DNA from 2 places in the Microbulbifer aggregans genome. Region 2 is predicted to be linked to the other one. Evidence: predicted binding sites of a transcription regulator. Region 2 holds the regulator's gene; the other holds the start of a gene.
What was found. Region 2 encodes PhoB, which activates phosphate uptake and scavenging genes when phosphate is short. Its sites were predicted from a motif close to TGTCATAAANNTGTAACA; they were not measured.
Positions count from the first base shown of each region.

Region 1: a site for PhoB is predicted at 5,306-5,323, ahead of AUP74_RS01775 (PhoX family protein). Genes of this name have one in related genera too.

Region 1 covers NZ_CP014143.1:402,470-409,354, forward strand. The annotation lists gene AUP74_RS01760 (hypothetical protein) at 1-361, opposite strand, end outside; gene AUP74_RS01765 (phytase) at 467-2,392, opposite strand; gene AUP74_RS01770 (TonB-dependent receptor) at 2,522-5,131, opposite strand; gene AUP74_RS01775 (PhoX family protein) at 5,364-6,885, shown strand, end outside.
Region 2 covers NZ_CP014143.1:959,643-966,527, reverse strand. The annotation lists gene AUP74_RS04180 (M48 family metalloprotease) at 1-888, opposite strand, end outside; gene AUP74_RS04175 (DUF4265 domain-containing protein) at 965-1,444, shown strand; gene yaaA (peroxide stress protein YaaA) at 1,499-2,275, shown strand; gene AUP74_RS04165 (DUF938 domain-containing protein) at 2,272-2,907, shown strand; gene AUP74_RS04160 (hypothetical protein) at 2,923-3,282, shown strand; gene phoR (phosphate regulon sensor histidine kinase PhoR) at 3,291-4,586, opposite strand; gene phoB (phosphate regulon transcriptional regulator PhoB) at 4,702-5,406, opposite strand; gene ubiA (4-hydroxybenzoate octaprenyltransferase) at 5,498-6,379, opposite strand; gene AUP74_RS04140 (chorismate--pyruvate lyase family protein) at 6,376-6,885, opposite strand, start outside.

The DNA.
Region 1 (6,885 bases), 560 kb from region 2:
GAAACGACTCCACCAGCCTGGCATGTTCTCCCCGATAGGGGCGCACCTTGTGGTGCTCGGTAATCATCAAGCGGATCTCATCGCTCCATTGTTCGAGACCGTTATCCCTCAGGTAGGCCATGGCCGGCGGTACCGAAGGCTCGATGTAATCCACCGTATCCTCAATCCAGATACCGATATCGTGGAAGGCACCGGCGATCAGGATTTTCTGCCGCTCCTCATCGCTGTAATTTCCCAGCGCCAGGCAGCAGTGCACCATGCGATACACATGGTTGCGATATCCCATATATTCATCGCCGATGGTCTCCTTCCAGGGCGCCAGCAAGGCCTCCAGCAGGGGAATCTCAGTCTCGATTTTCATAAGAGTCGCGGTTCCTGTCTCACCGACTGCATTGTATGGCGGCACCAGCGCACCGCACAGTACCGCCATTCACAGCAGGTGAGAGGAGACCGTCCCCACGTTTCTTCAGAGCTGCAGTGACGCACCGATATCCGCCCAGGAGATCAGTTTGAAATTCTGAGCCTCCGCCGGCATGCGGTTACGACCGTCCTGCACAACTAACAGTCCAGCGGGGTAATCGGGTCCCAGGGCTTTACTAGTCACCGCCAGGCCATCGGTCTCCGAGCTGCCATCGACACCCAGATCGAGGTTCTCAACCACGCGGAAACGCCCTACGAATTCACTGCCGTCACGGCTGAAGAGCGCGTAGCTGTTATCACCCTGACTCGACACCACCAGAAAACTGTCGTCGCCCTGCAGGTAGAGGTCGAGTCCCTCCACATCTGCCACCAGCCGCTCCCCGTCCGCGGGGGCAATCAGCTCAGGCCTGCCCTCGCCCGCAAGAAACGCGGCAATGTCGAGCCGCCATACCCCTTTATCCTCTTCACCGAAAAACAACATACGGCGCTCGTCATCGGCAACGCAGCCCTCCACCTGGCTCTCCACCGGCAGGTCAGCCCGCCGGCGCAGCTGCCACTGGCCCCGAGCTTCTGCCAGTTGGATCTCCACAAGATGCAGACCGCCCTCCTTGTCCGAAAGCCAGGCAAACAGATCTGCACCCTGCTGGTACAGGCACAATCCGTAGGGGTCCTTCAAATCCATCGTTTGCAGGCCGAGAGACTCCACTTCACCTTTAACACTGATGCCAAACAGACTGACACCCGGTGTTGTGCGGTTGGAGGCGGCCGCAATCGCCTGGTAATGCGGATGGTTCACTGGGCGCAGGTCGACATTGTTGACGCGACCGACGGCAAAGGACTGCAGCAACTCACCGTCGAGGTTATAAATATTCAAACCACTTTTCTTATCAGTGCCGAGGATCAGGCTCTTCGCAGCATCAGTAGGATTGATCCAGATGGCCGGGTCATCGGCCGCATCACCACCGGAACCTACCGGAGTCGTTTCGGCTCGGGCACTGATCGAGTAAGTCGTCACAGCCTCTTCTTTCTTGGCCACGGTGGCCATCGGCAGAGCACCGGCGTCGGCAACAAAAATCTGCTCCGCTTCTTCCTCGAGAAACGCCAGTTTTCCGGACGCAATTACAACAGAGACCGGCTCGAGATCATCCAGTGCTGCGGAAAAGACCTGCTTTCCACTTTCTTCGAGGGAATGGGCCGAGAGAGTGTCCCCCGCCGCCAGCCAGGCCAGGTCCCGCTTCGCATCCAGCCACAGGCCGGCAAACTCACCCTGCAGTTTTTCTCCAGCCAGAAATACGCGACGGGACTCATCGCGTTCCGCACTGGCATTCATTTGCCAGATGCCCAGCGGCGGCTGGGCCACCAGCAGCTGCTCGCGGCGCTCATCGATCGCGCAGCTCGATACCTGCTCACCGAAGTGCAGGGATCTCACTTCGGCAATACCCCAACGCCCTTCTGCGGCGTAAATACGGTACTCGTGACCGAGGCCATTTTCATCAATCGCAAACAGCTGTGTGGCCGAGCCTTGAGCGGCAGAACAGAGTGCCGCAATCGGCACAGGACTCGACTGGCTCGCCAGCAGTTTGAACTTCGGCTGACCGCCGCTTTCCAGCGCGAGGGAGAAAACCTGCAGGGCAGCCTGCGACTCGTCCGCGCTGATAATCAGCCAACCGCCATCCGGTTGTCTGTGCAATGCAAAGCGCTCGGCACTGCCATGGCCGAGTGAAGCCAATTCAGCGCTTTCAGTCGAAACGAGAACCAACCCCTTCGTTTCGCTGGCCAACAGCAGGTATTCCTCGTCCCCGAAACCCACCGGTGCCAGCTGACTCGAAGCCACGCCGGACAGGTTGAGAGATCCCTGCGGTTTTAATGCGATGTTTGTTCCCTGAGCCGAACCGATCGAATCAATGCAAGCTGCCAGTAGACCAGAGAGAAGCGCGACCGACAGAAATTTGATTAGAGATTGTTTCGCCATTGCCTTCATTTCTTGTTGTTTCAGCGACCTGTGTCCGACTTCAAACTTAACCGATTCACAGGACAGATAGCAGAAAACCCAGCCCTCCAGGAAGGGCCGGGTTTCTTACCGGAATACCGCGTACAGTCCTTAGAAAGTGCTGTAAGTCAGGCCTAGCACGTAGGTCGGGCCGTACTCTTCGTACTGACCGTTGTAGCCGGCATTCTCTACGTAGAAGGGCTCATCGGTCAGGTTCACACCACTGAAGGTCAGCTGGAGTCCGTTGTTGAAACGGTATTTGGCAGACAGGTCAACCTGCATGTGCTCAGACTCGTAACGGTCACCGGCAGCGTCACCCAGGTCCACTTCCAGCAGGCGCTCACCTTTGAAGGTGGTTGCCAAGCGCAGGCTCAGGGCATCACGCTCATAACCGATGATGAAGTTACCCACCATGTCCGCCTGGGAAGGCAGAGAGACCTTGTCACCGCGATCCGCATCCGGGCCCAGGCCGAGGCTGGCTTCAGAGTCTGCGAAAGTGGCATTGGCACGCAGCAGCAGGCCGTTGTCGAAACCACGGGTCCAGGCCAGCTCAGCGCCGGTCAGGGTCGCGGTGTCGCCGTTGATCGGCCGCAGGATCTCCGCTTCATCGACCGGCAGGCTGCCCACGAACTGGGTGTAGTCGGCGGTGCTGGCAACGTCGGCAGTGACGATGAAGTTATCGATGCGCTTGTGAAAAACACCCAAAGAGAACATGCCCAGGGTGTCGGCATAGTACTCCGCGGAGAAGTCCAGGTTCTGGGCCTCATAGGGGGCCAGGCCCGGGTTGCCCGCTTCCACTTCCAGCTCGCCCTCATCGTACTCGATGGCTTCCGGAGACGGGTTCAGGGCACCGAAAGACGGACGGGACAAAGACTCGGTGTAAGCGGCACGCAATACGATGTTATCGGTGTAGTCGTACTTGAAGTTGACGCTCGGGAACAGGTTGCTGTAATCACGCGCATAGCTGACACCGGAAACGTAAACATCTTCCGCCACTTCTTCCGCACCGGGAACAGCTTCACCGGACTCAACCACGCGGTTGCCTTCAGCGGAGAAATCCGTCAGCTCGTAACGAACACCGTAAACCAGCTGGGCACGGTCCATCTCGATGCTGTTCATCACGTACAGCGCAGAGATGTCTTCGTTCATGGCGTAGTCACGAGCAGAGTCCAGAGCGGTATCTGTCTCGTCCACCTCGAAGCTTGACAGGTTGGCGTCAATGAAACTGTTGAGTGCGCCCATGTTGATACCGGGACCGAAGGCACCCAGGCCGTAGTCAACATTGTTCATGGCGAAGTCGGCCAGCGTGTAGTCGCCACCCAAACCATCGTAGATCACAGCGTTCAGGTCGCCCGACTTTTCACGACGACGCTCGTGCAGACCAAACTTCAGTTCAGACGGGTTACCGGCCACCTGAATTTCACGGGTGATGTCGATGCGGAAACTGACTTCCTCATCCTCGGTAAAGTTGTCTTCGATCACCACCTCGTCGAGCTCATAGAGCGCGGCATTCATGGCCGCGTCGAGGTCACCGGCGCCGACAGCCAGGGTGGGCTTCTCACCGGCACTGGTATAACCCAGCTGCAGGCCTTCCTGGACGAAAGCGGTATCACGGCGATGTGGCTCGGCTTCCTCAGCGTGGGAGTAACCCAGCGCGTACTCAACGCCCCACAGGTCCAGGTCATGCTCACCGCCAACAACCAGGGACAGGATCTCCTGCTCTTCGAAACGATCTTTCAGTGACTTGTCCAGTGCCGCATCTTCCCAGACTGCAGAATTGGCGGTGATGGTTGCCGGATCGTCGTTCTCCTCGTCAAGCTTCCAGGAGTTGCGCTGGCGCTCTTCCGCGTCGGAGAAGTCGGAATACAGGCTGTGCAGGAACAACTGGCTGGTTTCGCTCAGGCGCAGGTCGAAGTTAGCGGCCAGGCCGGTGCGCTCACGGTTGACGGTGTAATCGCGCTGTTCAATTTCAGCAGCACCGAAGGCTTCAGAGCCGTCTGCCGCGGTAAATTCTTCCCAGGTGCCATCCGTTTCAATGTTCTCAGAGCCGAACTTCCGCTCCTGGTGGCTGGCTGCAATGGCAACACCCAGTTGGCGACCACCATCCAGCTCCAAAACGTTGGTGAACGTGCCGGCGAGTTTCGGGCTGTTTTCTTCCTGCAGTGTGCTGTAGCTGTTTTCAACGCTCAGCTTGAATTGCTGTCCGCTCTGGCCCAGGGCATTCAGACTCTTGATCTCGATGGCACCACCGATGGAGTCTGCGCTCATGTCCGGAGTCAGGGTCTTTACGACTTCCAGGCTGGCAAGCAGGTCAGATGGGATAACATCCATAGCCACGGCGCGGCTGTCAGTTTCCGGCGCGGGCAGGCTGACACCATTGATGGTGGCGGCGTTCAGGTTCGGATCGATACCACGCACACCGACAAAGCGTCCTTCACCCTGATCACGGGCGATGAAGACACCGGGCATACGCTGCAGTGCTTCAGTTACGTTGGCATCAGGCAGTTCACCGATGGCATCGGAGGTCTGCACGGCAACGATTTTGTTTGAATTGCGCTGGCGGTCGATGTCACTGCTGGCGTTGGCCGCCTGGGCAGTAACCTCGATAGTTTCCATTTTGTCGTCGCCGGCCTGGGCGCTGGCATTGACGGAAATAACCGCTGCGGCAATGGCCGTCAACGGCACCGCAACGAGAGCTGCTCGAGTCGATCGATTTTTCATAACGTCCCCATTCCCTTTTTTAGTTGGAAGTCTTCGATGGGGGCGCAGACTAGACACCCAGCGTTAACTTTGGGTGACAGTTTTTTGAAGATTGTGGCATCGCAGTGTTTTTCGGTCGTTCACCGAATTGTCACGGCGCAGAGGCAGAATTCGAGATCCACTAAACTACTAACAGGTTACTAATCTGTGACAGCGGGCCTGGATCACTGACACGGAATAAGCCGGAGAAAAAATGAAAAAGCTGCCGCCAAATCCATCCCGTCGCACGCTCTTCAAAGCGATTGGTGCCCTCACCGCAACCGGTGCCGCCAGTAGCCTGTTATCGTCCTGTACCCGCAACAAAAGTGACGACCCGGCTGGACTGACGTTTACCGAAATTCCGCACCGCCTGGACAACAATCACCACCTGCCCGATGAGTATCGCGCCGACATCCTGCTGCGCTGGGGTGATCCACTCCACCCCAGTGAGGATACATTTGACCCGGTAAAACTGGATGCCGCATCACAGGCCCGGCGCTTCGGTTACAACAATGACTTCATCGCGTTTATGCCCCTCGATAGCGAAGCAGGTCTTGGAGAAAACGCGCGCCATCTGGCGAGTGGCAACAGCGCGCGGGGACTGCTGTGCGTCAATCATGAATACACGCAGCCGCATCTGATGTTTTCCGGCTACAACGATGAGTACAGCGCCACCCGTGGTGTCAGTGCCGAACATGTCGCTATCGAGCAGGCCGCCTGTGGCCATGCCATTACCGAGATTGAAAAAACGGCCGATGGCTGGCAGCCGGTGCTGGACAGCCCCTACAACCGCCGCATCACTCTCTCAACGCCGATGGAGATCGTCGGCTCCGCCGCCGGCGACCAGCGCCTGCAGACGAAAGCGGACCCCACCGGTAAAAAAGTATTCGGGACTGTGGGTAACTGCGCTGGCGGCAAGACTCCCTGGGGCACAGTGCTGATTGCCGAGGAGGGCTTCGGCGGCGCTTTCCAGGGCGATCCGGACAATATTGCCGACCCGGTGGAGGCACTGAACCATCACAGTTTCGGTATCTCGCCGGAAAACCGTAACTGGGGCGACCACGACCACCGTTTCGATATCGAGAAGGAAGCCCATGAGCCCAACCGCTTCGGCTGGATGGTGGAATACGACCCTTACGACCCCGAGTCGCAACCGCGCAAACTCACCAGCCTGGGCCGCTTCGAGCACGAGGGCTTCACCCTGGCGTGTAAACCCGGCCAACAGGTGGTGGCTTATGGCGGCGACGACGACGAACACCAGTTCGTCTACCGCTATGTCTCCCGGCAAAATTATTTACCCGGTCAGGATACCCACAACCGTACCCTGCTCGTGGAGGGCACTTTGTTTGCCGGCCAGTTCAACGAGGATGGTTCCGGGCAGTGGTTGCCACTGGTGTTCGGGCAGGGACCGCTGAAGCCAGAGAATGGCTTTCACAACCAGGCAGACGTGCTGATCGATGCCCGCCGCGCCGCCGCACTGCTGGGCGCCACCCCAATGGATCGGCCCGAGGATGTCGAAACCAACCCGGTCAACGACTGCACCTATGTGATGCTGACCAAAAACAAGCGTCGCACTGTGGCCAATGCCGCCAACCCGCGCCCCAAAAATGCCACCGGCCACGTGCTGGAAATCGTTCCGCCGGGGGTCGACGGTCAACGGGATCATGTCAGTGACCAGTTCCGTTGGAACACCTTCCTGCTCGGGGGCAATCCCAATGCCGAGGATCCCGGCGAGC
Region 2 (6,885 bases):
CAGACTCAGGGCCTGGTCGTATTGCTTGTTGGAGGCTGCCTTCAGGGCCTGGTCGTAATTGCCGTAGGCGTCCGCATCGCGGTTGAGCTGCGCAATGGCGCGCTGATAGGCGGCGCGATTGGCGTTGCCTGTTGGCAGTTGTTTGGCGTACTCGATATTGGCATTCACTCGAGCCTGGGATGGCGGATGGCTGGCGAAGAGTGCCTCAAGTGCACTGGACTGGCGCCCCTCCTTCAGCTTGACGAATTTCTGCTGCAGCCGCACGGCCCCCTGGGGGTCGTAACCGGCGGCGGCCATGTATTTCATGCCGTACTTGTCCGCTTCCAGTTCATTGCTGCGGCCGTAACGGGCGATGTAGGCGGACCCGCCCAGCTGCCCACCGAGGGCTACCAGGTCACCGTAGGCTGTGTTCTGTGTGGTGGCTCCCAGTACGGCGAGGCCGGCACCGAGCACCTGCTGTTGGGACATGGCACTGGCGGAATGGCGCGCGGCGGCGTGGACGATCTCATGGCCCAGTACCGCGGCCAGTTCGGCCTCGTCCTCGAGAATAGTGAGCAGGCCCCGGTTCACGGCGATCTTGCCGCCGGGTAGCGCCCAGGCATTGGGCGTGGAATTGTTTAGTACCACGAATTCATAGGGCAGCTGTGGCTGGTCGGAGACTTTTGCCAGCTTCTGGCCGACACGGCTGACGTAGTCCTGCAGGGATGGATCCACGACATATTCGCCGCCCTGCTGTTGCTGGTTGATGGGGTACTGCTGCTCGCCCAGTGCCACTTCCTGGCCCTGAGAGATCAGAGAGAGCTGCTGCTCCCCGGTGACCGGGTTGACGGCACAGCCGGAGAGAAGAGACGCTGTGAGGGCACAGCAAGTGATCAGGCGCGGAATCATGGTGGCCTCCCTGTATAATGCTCAGTTCAATAGTGATCCATAGCGATCCATTTTACACAGTCCCGGGAGAGAGGTTATGACCGCACTGCAGGTAATTGAATTGTTCGCCGGTACCAATCCGGATGGCGAGCCGGTGGTGGAGCGGCTGCAGGTGCGCGTCAACGAGGATGACAGCTGCCAGCTGGTCCGCTCACCCGCGTTTATCAAGGGCATCGCCAGTGGCGATACCATCAAGGTCAACAAGGAAGACCAGCAGTTCGAGCTGGTGAAACGCTCTGGTAACCTGGCGATCCGCGTGTTCTGCCGTGGCAACAGCACAGCCCTCTCCGACCAGCTGACACCGCAGCTGGAGAAGCTCGGCGGCGAGCTGGACATGGAAACCCCGCGGCTGCTCGTCTACAGCATCCATGTCAGCTGCGGTTTCGACAAGATCGAGCAGATTCTCAACAGCGCCTGCGATGGCGCCAACAGTGTCTGGTACTACGGCAATGTCTACGACCCGAAGGATGGCCAGACGCCGCTGAACTGGTGGCAGGATATCCTCAAGCCGGAGTGATCCGGGCATCGCAATTCCATCCCTCTTTTTTTCGCACAGGAAAGTCATTAGCCCATGTTGATAGTGATCTCCCCGGCCAAGACCCTCGACTACGAGAGCGAGATTCCGGACCTGGAAACCACCCAGCCAGGTTTTCTTGATGACTCAGCCCAGCTGATCAAGGAATTACGGGCGCTGAGCCCACAGGACATCTCCGGCCTGATGAAAATTTCCGACAAGCTCGGGGTGCTGAACTACGACCGCTTTCAGGACTGGAAGCGTCCGTTCACCGACAAGAATGCCCGCCCGGCATTGCTGGCGTTCAAGGGCGATGTGTATACAGGCCTCGAGGCCGAGACCATGGGCAAGCGGGATTTTGCCTATGCGCAGAAACACCTGCGCATGCTTTCCGGCCTTTACGGACTGCTGCGGCCGCTGGATCTGATGCAGCCGTATCGCCTGGAGATGGGCACCAGGTTCGCCAATGCCCGCGGCAAGAACCTGTACGAATTCTGGGGAGAGTCGCTCACCGCGGCGCTCAACCAGCAGCTGAAAAGCCTCAAGAGCCGCGAACTGGTCAACCTGGCGTCCAACGAATACTTCAAGGCCGTCAAACCCAAACTGCTCGAAGCCGACATCATCACCCCGCACTTCAAAGATCTGAAGAATGGTGAATACAAGATGATCAGCTTCTTCGCCAAGAAAGCCCGCGGCATGATGAGCCGCTGGGCCATCGACAAGCGGGTGAAAAAGGCGGAAGAGTTGAAGGGCTTTGACGCCGGCGGCTATGCCTTCAATGCCTCTCTGTCCGACGGCAATGATTGGGTCTTCACTCGCGACGAACCGCAATGACCGACACCCCATCCCTGCCAGATGCACCAGCCTGCGGCCGCAACCGCGAGCCTATCCTCGAGCAGTTGAAACGGCTCCTGGCCGATAGCCGCAGGCTACTGGAAATCGGCAGCGGTACCGGTCAGCACGCGGTCTATTTCGCCCCACATCTTCCACACCTTGCCTGGCAGACAACGGATCTGCCGGCGAAACTGGCGGGTATCCGCGCGTGGTTGGAGGCATGCCCGGCTGAAAACCTGCTTGCACCCATTCCGCTGGATGTGGAGGGCCGGTGGCCGCCGGTCTCCGCCGACACTATTTTTACAGCCAATACGCTGCATATTGTGTCGGCGCCGGCTGTGGAGGCCTTTTTTGCTGCACTCCCGCAAGTACTTGACCAGGATGGGCAGCTGATTGTGTACGGACCGTTCAGTGAGGGGGGAGATTTCGCGGCGGAAAGCAACCGGGAATTCGACCGCTGGTTGCGCGAGCGCGATCCTGACAGCGGCATTCGCGACCTGTGCTGGCTCGATACGCTGGCAGCCAGAGTCGGGATGACACGCAGCGAGACCATCGCCATGCCGGCCAACAATCACCTGGTCGTTTGGCGGCGGTCCCAAGAAAAAAATACAAACAAACTGATTGAGCAGTAACGGAGGGGAATACAGATGCCCGAGTGGTTTGAGATTGGCGTGACCATTGTTTTTGCCATCGCTGCGGTATTTTTTCTGGCCAAATATCGTGAGACGGCGGCGGCTTTGCACGAATGCGAGCGCATGAAAGTGCGGCTATCCAATGACCTGAATCGCTACCGGGATGTGAAACGCCTGCGCACGCTACGGGATGCGTTGGTAAGCGCCGACGTGCTTCCGGTGGATGACGATGGGCGGGAGCATCTGCTGTTGCGCGATGGCGACATGCGCCTTCACCACCTGGTTCTGCGCCGCCAGTGCAATGCCATCAGTGAGGGAGAAAAGCCCACTTACACCAAGAACGGCGAAGAACAGCCGGTGAAGGAACTGGAGTAGCGCCTCACTCAGGTGTCAGCCATTGAGACCAGTTTTTTGGGGGGGAAGTGCAGTGAGAAGGTACTGCCCCGCCCGGGAACACTCTGCACGTTCAGTTCGCCGCTATGGCGCAGTAGTACGTGCTTGACGATCGCGAGTCCGAGGCCGGTACCGCCACTCTCCCGCGAGCGACCGGCGTCTACCCGGTAGAAGCGTTCGGTCAGTCGGGGAATATGGATCGGATCGATGCCGATACCCTGGTCCCGTACAGAGAAGTGCCCGCCCCGCTCGTCCACCCACCAGCGCAGTTCGATATCTCCGCCATCCGGGCTGTACTTCACGGCGTTGAGTGCCAGGTTGGCAAACGCGCTGTGTAGCTCGCCGGAATCGCCCGTCAGGACCGCATCCTGGGCGCAATCCACCACGATATTGTGCCGACCTCCGCTGAGGCTGCGGGCTTCGTGGGCAACCCGTTCCGCCAGCTCACATGCGTGGATTTTCTCCCGGCCGGTATCGCGTTCCGAGGTCTCCAGCCGAGCCAGCAGCAACAGGTCATTGACCAGTGAAGTCATGCGGCGGGTCTGCTCCTGCATCTGCGCGAGCGGCCGCTCCCAGGGCTTGGGTGCCTGCCCGCTGCCCTCGAGGGTTTCCAGATAGCCGGCGATGACGGTCAGGGGCGTACGCAGTTCATGGGAAACATTGGCGACGAAATCCCGACGCATCTGCTCCAAATTGTGCAGCCTGGTGATATCGCGCACGATGACCAGGGCCTCGTCCTTGCCGTAGCGGGTGATCTCCAGTTGCAGCGTACGGGCGTCGTTGCCAGGCGCGGGCAGTGTCAGCGGACCCTGGATCGTCTCGTCGTGCATATAGCGGACGAAGGCGGGATCGCGCAGGAAGTTGATCAGCGGTTGGCCTTCATCCTCCGACCGCAGCTTGAGCATTTCTCCCGCGGCCGGATTCCACCAGGCCAGACTGCCATCGTCTTCCAGGGCCACGATACCCTCGCGCAGTGCACTGGTGCTGTCCTGTACACGGCGGAGCATGGCGTGAAGTTTCTGCTTTTCCCGGCGGTGGCGGCGCTGCATGCGATAGAAGTCATCGCTGATCTCGCCCCAGATGCCGAAACTGGTGGGTGCAGGCCCCTGGCGGCCATTGCTCAGCCAGCGGTCGAAACGGGTCTGTTGCAGCAGGATCCAGAACAGGTAGATGGCCAGCGCCAGAGTCAGGCCGAGCAACCATTCTCCGGTGGAAAAACCAAAAATGGTGAAGCCAAGAGCGATAACCAGAAAGCGGGAGAATTCGCCGATACTGCGTTCCAGCATGGGATGTGCGGTCTCCGTGTGCGATCGGGCGGCGTACGTGCCCGACGTGCAGGACAGCCAGACGCGCCTGTGTCAGCGCATCAAAGGGATACTGAAATTTTGTGGGGCAAGTTTGTCACACTTTTTCTGCGGTTTGCACAGAAAAACGGTAACCAGTTCCGCGTACCGTCTGGACGTAGCGATCGTGTCCGTCGATGGCGAGTGCCTTGCGTAGCCGGCGGATATGCACGTCCACGGTGCGCTCTTCCACATAGACGTTGCCGCCCCAGACGTGGTCGAGCAGCTGGGAGCGGCTGTAGGCACGTTCCTGATGGGAGAGAAAGAAGGTCAGCAGGCGGAACTCCGTCGGCCCCATTTCCACGGATTTGCCGTTGATGGTTACCCGGTGGCTGATCGGATCCAGCACCAGTTGGCCGGCGGTCAGGGGCTCTTCCGGCGTGGATGGGCCTGCGCGGCGCAGTACCGCCTTCAGGCGGGCGACCAGCTCGCGGGGAGAGAAAGGCTTGGTGATGTAATCATCGGCACCGGTCTCCAGGCCCTTGATCTTGTGATCTTCCTCGCCTTTGGCGGTGAGCATGATGATCGGCAGGGCCGAGGTGAGCTCGTCACGCTTGAGGCGCCGTGCCAGCTCCACACCGGAGACATCGGGCAGCATCCAGTCCAGCAGGATCAGGTCCGGCTTTTCGTCGATGATCAGGGCGTGGGCTTCCTGGGCGTTTTCCGCCTCGAGGCAGCGGTATTCCGCCATTTCCAGCGCCACCCGCAGCATATCGCGCACTGCGGCTTCATCGTCGACGATCAGTATGGTTTTGCTCTGCATCTGTCTGCCATGCCCCACTTTCGTTGCGGCTATTTAACGGCATTTCCATTACAAATATATGACCGGCGACAGGTTATCCAAAAAAGCGTGGCTAGCTGGTCAGGTAGTGCAGTGCGATGCCGGCAAAAACCGCGGCACCGACCCAGTTGTTGTTCAGGAAAGCCCGGAAGCAAGCATCCCGCTCACGCTCGCGGATCAGCCATTGCTGGTAGGCAAACAAGCCGGCGGCCACTGCTAATCCAAGAAAGTAAAAAGTGCCCAGCTCGAAGCGCTGACCGGCCAGCACCAAGGCGAACAGCACCATCACCTGCAGGGCGCCGGTCATGGCCCGATCCATCTCCCCGAACAGTACGGCTGTGGATTTCACACCGATTTTCAGGTCGTCGTCCCGATCCACCATGGCGTAGAAGGTATCGTAGGCCACGGTCCACAGCAGGTTGGCGGTATAGAGCAGCCAAGCCAGGGGGGGTACCTCTTCCGTGGCGGCGGCGAACGCCATGGGAATCCCCATGCTGAACGCTGCACCGAGCACCACCTGGGGCAGATGGGTATAGCGTTTGGCGAATGGATAACAGAAGGCCAGGGCCACCGCGGGCAGTGACAGCAATACGGTCAGACGGTTGGTGGTGAGCACCAGCAGGAAAGCCAGTACGCACAGGCCAGCAAACAGCATCAGTGCGCCCCGTGGTGTCGCCTGACCGGTGGCGAGGGGTCGCGCGGCGGTGCGTTTGACATGCCCGTCTATCTTTCGATCGGCGAAGTCGTTGATGGCGCAGCCGGCCGCGCGCATCAGCAGCACACCCAAGGTGAAAACGGTAAACAGGTGCAGCCCGGGCCAGCCATCTGCCGCCAACCACAGTGCCCACCAGGTGGGCCACAGCAGAAGCAGAGAGCCAATGGGGCGATCGAGGCGTGCCAGTTGCCAGTAGGGCAATGCTGTCGGCCAGCGGCGGGCGAGGGTTTGGCTGATCACGTGGTTTTCTCCCCTGTGTTTGATTCCTGAGGGTGCGGCAGGGTGTCATGGGCAGCGGTAAAGGCAGACAGAAAGGTCTCTGCCACCAGTAAAGGCTTGTCCCGCAGCCAGAAAGTCGAGCGTCGGCCCCAGGCACTGCTGCTCTCATTGCCCAGCTCTTCCAGCAGGCAGCGGTGGTTGCGCTCCAGCCGGTTGAGGGTGATGGGCCCGCGGCGAATACCGGCTTCACTGAATAGCAGCTCGCCCAGCGGGCGACTGTCGAGGCTGCGCAGGTAGCGGGATTTGCCCTGCAGACTGCGCATCGGCAGTACGCTGCGGGCGTAAACCCAGGGGCGCCCGCGACCGAACAGCAGAACCTCGCGGATCAGTGCCCGCTGGCGATCCCGCAGCCCCAGGGTACGGCGCTCCTCCAGCGTGGGTTGGCGCCAGCTCTGGTCGAGCACCCGCACGGCGAAGTCGCCGCCGCTCAGCTGTTTCAGCGCCGCCGTCAGGGAACCGGGGTGCAG